DNA from 2 places in the Micromonospora sp. WMMD1274 genome. Region 1 is predicted to be linked to the other one. Evidence: riboswitches for the same ligand, from Rfam matches in the RefSeq annotation. Region 1 holds a riboswitch; the other holds the start of a gene.

Region 1 (5,485 bases):
ACATGCAGGCGGCGGCCCGGCACCTCGACGACGGCAGTGAGCAGTTGTCGCGCACGATGGAGCGGATCGCCCGGGAGCTGCCGCAGGGCGGCGGGGGCCCGCCGCAGCCGGCGTTGTCCCGCCACCAGCGTTGACCGGCGTCCCGGTCCGCCGCGGCGGGCGGGCCGGGACGTACGCGGTGGGTCAGGCGGTGACGGCGTCGATCGCCTCGGCGATGGGGCTGTCTCCGCCGACGAGTTCCAGGGTGTGCCCGGCGGTGGCCGGGGCGTACAGCAGGGCGAGCAGGACCCGGGCCACGTCGGCGCGGCTGATCGCGCCGGGTTCGGCGTGCCGGGCCAGGGTGATCCGGCCCGCGGGTTCGTCGTCGGTGAGGCGGCCGGGCCGCAGCACCGTCACGTCGAGGTCCCGTGCGGTGACGTCGTCCTCGGCGGCCTTCTTGGCCCGCAGGTACGCCGCCCACACGTCGTCGGTGCCGTCGGCGGGCGCGGCGTCCACGCCCATGGAGGAAACCAGCAGGTAGCGGCGTACCCCGGCCTGGACGGCGGCGTCGGCGAGGAGCACGGCGGCGCCCCGGTCGACGGTGTCCTTGCGGGCGGCGCCGCTGCCGGGTCCGGCGCCGGCGGCGAACACGACCGCGTCGGCGCCGGCGAGGTGGGCGGCGAGGGTGTCGACGTCGGTGTGTTCCAGGTCGCACACGACGGGTTCGGCGCCGCCGGCGCGCAGGGCGGCGGCGTGGTCGGGGTTGCGGATCAGTCCGAGCGCGGTGTCTCCGCGTCCGGCCAGTTCCCGCTCCAGCAGTTTGGCGATCTTTCCGTGCCCTCCGGCGATGACGACGCGCATGCGCTCAACCTAGCCCGCCACACCGGCCCCCGCCGGGCGACCGGCCTCGTCGATCATGAGGTTGGCGGTACGACACGCCGTGCCGCACCACCGCCAACTCCATGATCAACGGGGCTAGGGCGGGCGGGAGGGGCGGTCAGCGGCGCGGCGAGGGACGATGGACGGGTGAGTGAGGCGTTCGAGGAACTGGCACGGCTGGTGGCCGCCGGGGACGTGGTGGTGCTCAGCGGCGCGGGCCTGTCCACCGAGTCGGGCATTCCGGACTACCGGGGGCCCAGCGGCGCGGCGCGCCGGCACACCCCGATGACGTACCAGGAGTTCACCCGGGATCCGCTGGCGCGGCGGCGGTACTGGGCGCGCAGCCACCTGGGCTGGCAGATGATCGCCCGGGCGGCGCCCAACGACGGGCACCGGGCGGTGGCCCGGTTGCAGGCGGCCGGGCTGCTCGGCGGGATCATCACCCAGAACGTCGACGGGCTGCACACCGCCGCCGGCGCCACCGGCGTGATCGAGCTGCACGGCCGTCTCGACGAGGTGACGTGCCTGGACTGCGGCAACGCCACCGGCCGCGACGAGCTGCACCGGCGCCTGTCGGAGGCGAACCCGGGCTTCGACGCGCGGGTGGCGCGCGTCAACCCCGACGGCGACGTGGACCTGCCCGACGACGCGGTGACCGGGTTCCGCACCGTCGACTGCGGCCTCTGCGGCGCCGGCATGCTGAAACCGGACGTGGTGTTCTTCGGTGAGACGGTCCCCGCCCCGCGGGTCGCGGACTGTTTCGCGCTCGTCGAGCGGGCCCGGGCGCTGCTGGTGCTCGGGTCGTCGTTGACGGTGATGTCGGGGCGGCGGTTCGTGCTGCGGGCGGCCCGCCACGGCATCCCGGTGGCGATCGTCAACCGGGGCGTCACCCGCGGTGACACCTACGCGGCGCTGCGGCTGGACGCCCCGCTGGGCGCCACCCTGTGCGCGCTGGCCGACCGGGTGGCGGCGGCGCCGGCGCCGGTGTGATCAACCCCCGGGACATGAGCCGGAAACACGCCCGCTGGTAGCGTTGGGGGTGCCGGTACCACCCACGTGGGAGAGACCGTCTACCCGACGGCGCCGAAGGGGCAGATTCTCCCCGGAACCTCTCAGGCAAAAGGACCACGTGGGCAGGCGCTGTGGAGCGCGTCAGCGCGACTCAGGGGGAGGCCGACCCGTCGACCTCGCCCCACCAAGGAGCGCAGCGCATGACCGCAGAGCAGTTCGCCGACCGGCACATCGGTCCCGGCCGCGACGACGAGCGCCGGATGCTGGACACCGTCGGTTACGGCTCCGTCGACGAGCTGATGGACGCCGCGATCCCCGAGGTGATCCGCTGGCACGGCACCCTGGACCTGCCCGCCCCGGCGAGCGAGCGGGAGGCGATCGCCGAGCTGCGCGCCCTGGCGTCGCGTAACACAGTCGCCGTGTCCATGATCGGCCTGGGCTACCACGGCACGCACACCCCGGCGGTGATCCGCCGCAACGTGCTGGAGAACCCGGCCTGGTACACCGCGTACACGCCGTACCAGCCGGAGATCAGCCAGGGCCGGCTGGAGGCGCTGCTGAACTTCCAGACCATGGTCACCGACCTGACCGGTCTGGTCACCGCGAACGCCTCGATGCTCGACGAGGGCACCGCCGCGGCCGAGGCGATGACGCTCGCCCGCCGCGCGTCCAGGAGCAAGAGCCCGGTGTACGTGGTCGACGCCGACGCGCTGCCGCAGACCGTCGCGGTGATCGCCAGCCGCGCCGAGCCGCTCGGCATCGAGGTGCGCGTGGTCGACGTCGAGCGCGACGAGCTGCCGGCGGAGTTCTTCGGCCTGCACCTGCAGTACCCGGGCGCGTCCGGCGCGGTCCGGGACCACCGCGCCCTGGTCGAGGCGGCGCACGGGGTGGGCGCGCTGGTGACGGTGGCGGCGGATCTGCTGGCGTTGACGCTGCTGCGCCCGCCGGGTGAGATCGGCGCCGACATCGCCGCGGGCACCACGCAGCGCTTCGGCGTACCGATGGGCTTCGGCGGGCCGCACGCCGGTTACCTGGCGGTGCGTTCGGGCCTGGAGCGGATGCTGCCGGGCCGGCTGGTCGGGGTGTCCCGCGACGCCGACGGCAACCCGGCGTACCGGCTGGCGTTGCAGACCCGCGAGCAGCACATCCGGCGGGAGAAGGCGACGAGCAACATCTGCACCGCGCAGGTGCTGCTCGCGGTGATGGCCGGCATGTACGCCGTCTACCACGGCCCGGACGGCCTGCGGGCCATCGCCCGGCGTACCCACGAGGCGGCGGCGCGGCTCGCGGCCGGGCTGCGCGCCGGCGGCGTCGAGGTCGCGGACGTCGCGTTCTTCGACACCGTCACCGCGATCGTGCCGGGCCGCGCCGCCGACGTGGTGGCCGCGGCGGCGGCGCGCAACGTGAACCTGCGGCTGGTCGACGCCGACCGGGTCGGCGTCTCCTGCGACGAGACCACCACGCCCGCGCACCTGCACGCGGTGTGGGCGGCGTTCGGCGTCGACGGGTTCGACGGCGACGCCGACGCGGGCCTGCCGGACGGGCTGGCCCGCACGTCGGGGTTCCTCACCCACCCGGTGTTCCACACCCACCACTCGGAGACGGCGATGCTGCGGTACCTGCGCCGCCTGGCCGACTTCGACTACGCGCTGGACCGCGGCATGATCCCGCTGGGGTCGTGCACCATGAAGCTCAACGCCACCACCGAGATGGAGCCGATCACCTGGCCGGAGTTCGCGCACCTGCACCCGTTCGCGCCGGACGAGCAGACCGCCGGGTACCGGGAGCTGATCGCGCAACTGGAGGGCTGGCTGGCCGAGGTGACCGGCTACGACGCGGTCAGCGTGCAGCCCAACGCCGGGTCGCAGGGTGAGCTGGCCGGGCTGCTGGCGATCCGCGCCTACCACCGGGAGCGCGGCGAGGGTCACCGTGACGTGTGCCTGATCCCGTCGTCGGCGCACGGCACCAACGCCGCGTCGGCGGTGATGGCCGGCATGCGGGTGGTGGTGGTCGGCTGCGACGCCGACGGCAACGTCGACCTGGTCGACCTCGACGCGAAGATCGACAAGCACCGGGACGCGCTCGCCGCGATCATGGTGACGTACCCGTCGACGCACGGCGTCTACGAGACCGGCATCGCCCAGTTGTGCGCGAAGGTCCACGACGCGGGCGGTCAGGTGTACGTCGACGGCGCGAACCTCAACGCGCTGGTCGGGTTCGCCAAGCCGGGCCGGTTCGGGGCGGACGTGTCGCACCTGAACCTGCACAAGACGTTCTGCATTCCGCACGGCGGCGGCGGCCCGGGTGTGGGCCCGGTGGCGGTGCGCTCACACCTGGCGCCGTTCCTGCCCGGTGACCCCCTCGGTGCGCGCGCCGACGGGCGGCCGGCGATCTCGGCGGCGAACCACGGGTCGGCGGGGATCCTGCCGATCCCGTGGGCGTACCTGCGGATGATGGGCGCCGACGGGCTGGCCCGCGCCACCGGCGTGGCGGTGCTGGCGGCGAACTACGTGGCGGCGCGGCTGCGCAACCACTTCCCGGTGCTGTACGCCGGCAACAAGGGCCTGGTCGCGCACGAGTGCATCCTGGACCTGCGGCCGCTGACCAAGGCCACCGGTGTGAGCGTGGACGACGTGGCGAAGCGGCTGATCGACTACGGCTTCCACGCGCCGACGATGTCGTTCCCGGTGGCCGGGACGCTGATGGTGGAGCCGACCGAGAGCGAGGACCTGGCCGAGCTGGACCGCTTCTGCGACGCGATGATCGCGATCCGGGCGGAGATCGACAAGGTCGGCTCGGGGGAGTGGCCGGCGGGGGACAACCCGCTGTCCAACGCGCCGCACACCGCGGCGATGGTGTCCGCCGACGAGTGGCCGCACCCGTACCCGCGGTCGGTGGGCGCCTACCCGGCGGGTGTGGACCGGGCGGGCCGGTACTGGCCTCCGGTGCGGCGCATCGACGGCGCGTACGGCGACCGGAACCTGGTGTGCTCGTGCCCCGCGCCGGAGGCGTTCGAGGACTGAGCGGCTGACGCCGGGGCGGTGGGCTGTCGCCGCCCCGGCCGGTGCGCCGGACGGTCATGACCGGCGCGTACGCTCACTGACGCTGCGTGATCGCTCAGGCGACGAGGGCGTGGCGGGCCGGACCCCGGTGCGGGGCGATGGTGCGCCCGTCGGGGAGCAGCTCACCGGTGTCCTCGAAGACGATGACACCGTTGCAGAGCAGGCTCCAGCCCTGCTCAGGGAAGCAGGCAAGGACGCGGGCGGCCTCGCGGTCGGTCGCGTCGGCGGAGGGGCAGGTGGGCTGGTGCTGACACATCGGGTTCTCCGGACTGTGGGGGCACTGTGTCATGGTTCACATGACCAGTGACGCACAGTACCAAGGAAAACTGAGCGGCAACGAGCAAGGATGCGTCATGTTCACCCAGAATGGGCTGAACGGATGACCCGTAACGGCCCGGACGTCGTGGAAGCGCTCCCACAGGTGGAGGTCGATGTTCCCGGCGCGCCGCCCGGATGCCGCCGCCGGCTCGTCGAGACCGCCCGCCTGCACTGGTCGATCGGCGACGGCGGCGACCCCGCCGACCTTGCACAACGCTTCCTCGCCGCGCACGGCA
Region 2 (5,485 bases), 6.5 Mb from region 1:
GTCACCTACACCAGCGCGCAGACCCAGGCAGGTAATCACACGTACACGCTTCGTACCCTGTTCGACACCACCTACAATAACGACCAGACGCGCATCTACAACTGGGGTTATCTCGCCGTGCGGTACATGATGCAATCGCACCGGCAGGACATGACGACCGTCCTCGGCTACTACCGGTCGGGCGCCTTCAACGCCGCACGCACGTACCTGACCAGCACCATCGGCACGCGCTACAACGCCGACTTCGACGCCTGGCTGACTCGTTGCGCGGTCGGTGACTGCGGTGGAGGCACGACTCCGCCTCCCACCAATCAGCCGCCGACCGCCTCCTTCAGCGTCGTGACCAGCGGACTGACCGCCAGCTTCACCGACCGGTCTACAGATGCCGACGGCAGCATTGCCTCCCGGCAGTGGAGCTTCGGTGACGGAAGCACTTCGTCGGCCACCAACCCGAGCAAAACCTACGCGGCGGCTGGCACCTACACGGTCTCCCTGACGGTCACCGACAACCAAGGAGCGACTGCGAAATCCTCTCAGACGATCTCGGTCTCGGCGGGTGGAGGAAGCACTCTGCCGGAGTGCACCGGTGCGGATACACGCACCCTCGACCGTAACTGTCAGCGCAGCGGGCGCTCCGCAACGGCCGGCAACTACGACTACCTCTACATCTACCTGCCTGCGGGTGTCAGCACCCTCACTGTTGGCGTGGTCGGCGGCACGGGCAACTGCGATCTCTACTACAGCCCGTCCAGTTGGGCCACCATCAGCAACGCTACCCGCTCCTCGACCGGTGCCGGCAATGACGAGTCTCTGGCCATCGCCAGTCCGGCCGCCGGCTACCACTACATCAGCCTGTATGGGAAGACCTCCTGCGCGGGCGCAACGATAAGTACCCGCTACTGAACCAACCGTGACGAATGCAGGCGCGCCGCCCGATCGGGAGACCGGGCGGCGCGCCCGCTTGACCTGCCGCCGAACCTGCCCGCCGCCGCGTGCATAATCTCGGTCATGGGCATCGATGTGCGCCACCTGCGGGCGATCAGTGCCATTGCAGAGGCCGGAAGCGTGACGGGTGCCGCCGCCCTCCTGGGCATGTCGCAGCCAGCGCTGACGGCGCAGGTGCATCGGATTGAGAAGATGCTCGGAGGCCCGCTGTTCGTCCGTAGCCGCAGCGGCATGCACCCGACCGAGCTTGGCAAGCAGGTGCTCCGGCGTGCCCACGTCGTGCTGGCAGAGGTGGATGCGCTTGTTGAGGATTTCGGCGACCGGCACCCCATCCCTGGTCTGCTGCGGATCGGAACCGTTCACATCGCATGCGCGGGGAGTCTCGTGCGCCGCATTGCGGAGGTGTTCCCGGATCCGGAGATTGCGCTGCAGATCGAGCCGTCCTCGCGGCTGTTGGTAGAGGCGCTTAACCGCGGCCAGCTAGATGCCGCGTTGCTAGGCATCCTCGAGGGTTTTGAGGTGCCGATCGGCCCGACACTCACTGCTCGGCCGCTGGTGCCCCGCTACCCGATCTTCGTCGCCATGTCCGCATCTCACCCGCAGGCCCGCCGAGAGCAGGTGAAATTGGCTGACCTTCGAGACGAATCCTGGGTGTGCCCGCCAGGACCGGACGACGGCTCTCTCGCCTCATTGCGGCGAGCCTGTCGGGCGGCGGGCTTTGAGCCGAAGATCCGGTACGAGGCGCCGAGCGGTGCCGCGCACCCGTTGGTGGCAGCCGGAGACGGAGTTCGGCTGGTCGACCCGTCCTGGGCTCCGGCTGCGGGGACTCGGGTGCTGCCCCTGCAGGGCGAGCCGCAGCTGCTGGCAAGACTGGTGGTGGTCTGGCGGCGTGATGCTCTGACGAACGAGCAGAGCTCCGTGCTGTTCCGTGCCGTCGGTCGAGCCTACCTAGATCACGTGCACGACAACCCCGCCTTCGCTCAGTGGTGGCAGGATAACCCCCATGCTCACCACATGGTGCAGTAGGCGTGAGGACTCGGCCGCCGACCGAGCACTGGGCTGGATGATGTTGACGTGGTGCACGCCATCGCCTAACCTGCGATAGGTTCATAACTACATAGGCACCATTCGAACCTGCGCGGGAGAGCCTCCGTCATGCGGAGCGCCGAAGGAGCAAACTCCCAAGAAACTCTCAGGCCCCATTACCGCGCGGGCAAGGTGAACTCTGGAAAGCAGACGACCATTCGTCTCACCCACGGTGCAAGCCGCTGCCCCAGCGGTGAAGCTCTCAGGTCAATGACAGAGCGGGAGGCCCCCAACCGTTCGACGCCCGTGCGTCGAGACGAGGAGAGCCTCCATGCACGACGGTCCCGCGAACCTGCTTCGCTCACCGCTGCACGCCCTGCATGTAGCGCTCGGCGCGCGATTTACCGAGTTCAGCGGCTGGTGGATGCCGCTCCGCTACGGAAGCGAAATCGCGGAGCATCGGATTGTACGTGAACAGGCCGGCCTCTTCGACCTCAGTCATATGGGCCAGCTTGAGGTTGCGGGTCCCGAAGCCGCCTCGGCCCTAGACTATGCCCTGGTCGGCCACCTCTCAGCGATGCAAGTCGGCGGCGCCCGTTACACCATGCTCTGCGAGGCGACGGGCGGCGTGTTGGACGACCTCGTCGCCTATCGCCTCGCATCCGACCGGTATCTGCTAGTCGTCAACGCCGTCAACACGCGAACCGCGTATCAGGCACTGAAGGACCGCTGCGCACACTACGCGGCCGCAGTCACCGACCGGACCAATGAGCGGGCCATCATCGCCGTGCAGGGTCCACGTGCCGCCGCTGTCGTAGAAGGCCTGACCGATACCGCGGTCAACGATCTCCGCTACTACACCGCAACAACGTCGACCATCCATGGTCGCCCAACGTTGGTCGCTCGCACCGGATATACCGGGGAGGACGGCTTCGAGCTGCTCGTCGATGCTAAGGACGCTTCTGGCATCTGGACACTGGCACTTGCAGCCGGACGACGCCACGGCCTGTCGCCGACAGGGCTGGCCTGCCGCGACTCGCTCCGCATCGAGGCCGGAATGCCGCTGTACGGCTCCGAAATCGATCGAGAAGCAACCCCCTTTGACGCCGGACTGGGACGGGTGGTTTCCTTCGACAAAGCTGGCGACTTCGTCGGGCGGGCCGCGCTGATGGAGGTGCGCAAGGCAGGGGCAGCGCGCCGACTCGTGGGTCTCGTCACCGCTGGACAAAGAGTTCCACGCGCAGGCCATCAGGTCGTAACGCTGACCGACGTCGGCCTGGGCGAGCCTGTTGGCATCGTCACCAGCGGTATCCCTTCGCCGGTGCTGAAACGACCGGTCGCGATGGCCAGCATCCAATCCAGCACTGATGAGAAAGCACGCTTTGCCGTGATCATCCGGGGAACCGCCGAGCCGGTCCAGATTACCCCCCTTCCCTTCTACCGCCGTCCGCGGTGACCCGCGGCCAGAACTCACGAGGACACAGCGATATGAACGTGCCGAAGCATCTCAGGTACAGCATCAACCACGAATGGGTCAACGAGTCCGTCGATCCGGCAGAGGTGGGAATCACCGCGTTTGCAGCCACCGCGCTCGGAGATGTGATCTATGTGGAGTTGCCTGAGCCGGGAAACCACCTGACTGCTGGCGACGCATGCGGAGAAGTAGAGTCCACGAAATCGGTGGCCGAGTTGTATCTGCCCGTCAGCGGTGAGGTCGTTGCCGTCAACGAGGAGGTTCTCGCAGATCCGAGTCTTATCGGTGCCGACCCGTACGGCAAAGGCTGGCTCGTGCGCGTTCGGCTAGCGGAGGCGCCACCACTGATGTCCTCGGATGAATACCTCGCCTTCTGCAACGAGTCTCGGTAGGTAGAAAATGGCATCCTTCGACGACGACCTAGCCGACCTCGATCCGGCGATCGCTGAAGCGGTGGCCGGCGAACTGCGGCGTCAGCAAGAGAGCCTGGGCATGATCGCATCGGAGAACTTAGCGCCCCGAGCGGTCCTCCAGGCGCAGGGATCGGTCCTCACCAACAAGTACGCGGAGGGGTACCCCGGGCGGCGTTACTACAGTGGATGCGAGTACATCGACGATATTGAACGCCTGGCAACTGAGCGAGTCAAGCGTTTGTTTGCTGCCACATATGCCAATGTGCAACCACACTCCGGATCTCAGGCAAACGCCGCGGTCATGGCTGCGCTGCTCAAACCGGGCGATACCATTCTCGGGCTGGACCTTGCCCACGGGGGCCATTTGACACATGGCATGCGCATCAACTACTCGGGCCGGCTGTACCGGGCCGTGAGCTATCACGTGAACGTAACCGATTGCTTGGTCGACATGGATGAGGTCGAAGAGTTGGCACGGGAGCACCGACCGAAGATGCTCATCGCTGGCTGGTCGGCTTACCCTAGAACGCTCGACTTCGCTCGGTTCCGGCGAATTGCCGACGAGGTGGGAGCTCTACTTCTCGTAGACATGGCACATTTCGCTGGCCTGGTGGCGGCTAGGCTGCATCCCAACCCGGTGCCTCATGCACACGTCGTCACTCTGACCACGCACAAGACCCTCGGCGGCCCCCGAGGTGGCGCGATCCTTAGCGCGGACCCCGACATGGCGCGGCGGCTAGACTCTGCTGTTTTCCCAGGCCAGCAAGGTGGTCCGCTGGCGCACGTCGTGGCGGCGAAAGCGGTTGCATTCCGGATCGCCAGCGACCCGCAGTTTCAAGACCAGCAGCGGCGTGCCCTAACGGGAGCGAAAATCGTTGCTGATCGGCTCAACGCTGCCGACATGTTGAAGGCCGGCATCCGTGTGGTCACCGGAGGCACCGACGTGCATCTGGTGCTGGTCGACCTAAGCCAGGCGAACCTCGACGGGGCGCAGGCTGAGCGGCTGCTGCAGAACGTTGGCATCACTGTCAACCGCAACGCCGTGCCCTTTGACCCACGTCCACCTATGGTCACCTCCGGGCTGCGGATCGGCACGTCAGGACTGGCCGCTCGCGGGTTTTCTGACGCCGATTTTACGGAAGTAGCTGACATCATCGCTGCCACTTTGGTCAGTGCGGAGGCAGGTGCAGCACTGCGCACGCGAGTCGCTCGCCTCGTGGATCGTCACCCGCTCTATTCCGGGCGAGCGTTCTGACCACACGCCTACGCGGCCGCCCATGGTGGTGTCGTCGCCTCGTCGTTCGCTGTCACCATTCGGTAGCAGGGGATCAGGAAGGAAAGTGGGTTGCCTAATAAGCTGTTGCTTATGGCCGCTGCCAGTGATCGCCTTCGAGGAATCATCGCCGGATCCTCTCTGGGAAGGGGGGTGGCACGCCGCTTTGTCGCCGGCGAGGTTGACGACGAGGTGATCGTGGTGGCACGGCGAATCATCAACTCCGGAATGCAGGTGACGATCGACCATCTCGGCGAAGGCGCGGCGACAGCCGAGCAGGCCACTGCAGTACGCGATGCATACCTCAGTCTGCTTCCCGGACTGCGGATGCCCGGCATGGCTGAGGTATCGGTG

Evidence for each region. Region 1 has a riboswitch for glycine ahead of gcvP (aminomethyl-transferring glycine dehydrogenase). Riboswitches for the same ligand answer to the same signal wherever they lie in the genome.
Region 2: linked by a shared signal. The riboswitch ahead of gcvT (glycine cleavage system aminomethyltransferase GcvT) and the one ahead of gcvP (aminomethyl-transferring glycine dehydrogenase) in region 1 are both predicted to bind glycine.

What each region holds. Positions count from the first base shown of each region.
Region 1 covers NZ_JBMHMG010000001.1:6,803,404-6,808,888, reverse strand. Annotated here, with positions in the region: gene ACN27D_RS32165 (DivIVA domain-containing protein) at 1-134, shown strand, start outside; gene ACN27D_RS32160 (NAD(P)H-binding protein) at 184-840, opposite strand; gene ACN27D_RS32155 (NAD-dependent protein deacetylase) at 1,006-1,848, shown strand; glycine riboswitch at 1,906-1,996, shown strand; gene gcvP (aminomethyl-transferring glycine dehydrogenase) at 2,070-4,892, shown strand; gene ACN27D_RS32145 (DUF5999 family protein) at 4,987-5,187, opposite strand; gene ACN27D_RS32140 (chorismate-binding protein) at 5,311-5,485, shown strand, end outside.
Region 2 covers NZ_JBMHMG010000001.1:317,082-322,566, reverse strand. Annotated here, with positions in the region: gene ACN27D_RS01140 (collagenase) at 1-903, shown strand, start outside; gene ACN27D_RS01135 (LysR family transcriptional regulator) at 1,009-1,971, shown strand; glycine riboswitch at 2,075-2,163, shown strand; glycine riboswitch at 2,164-2,258, shown strand; gene gcvT (glycine cleavage system aminomethyltransferase GcvT) at 2,303-3,427, shown strand; gene gcvH (glycine cleavage system protein GcvH) at 3,460-3,837, shown strand; gene glyA (serine hydroxymethyltransferase) at 3,845-5,113, shown strand; gene ACN27D_RS01115 (proline dehydrogenase family protein) at 5,204-5,485, shown strand, end outside.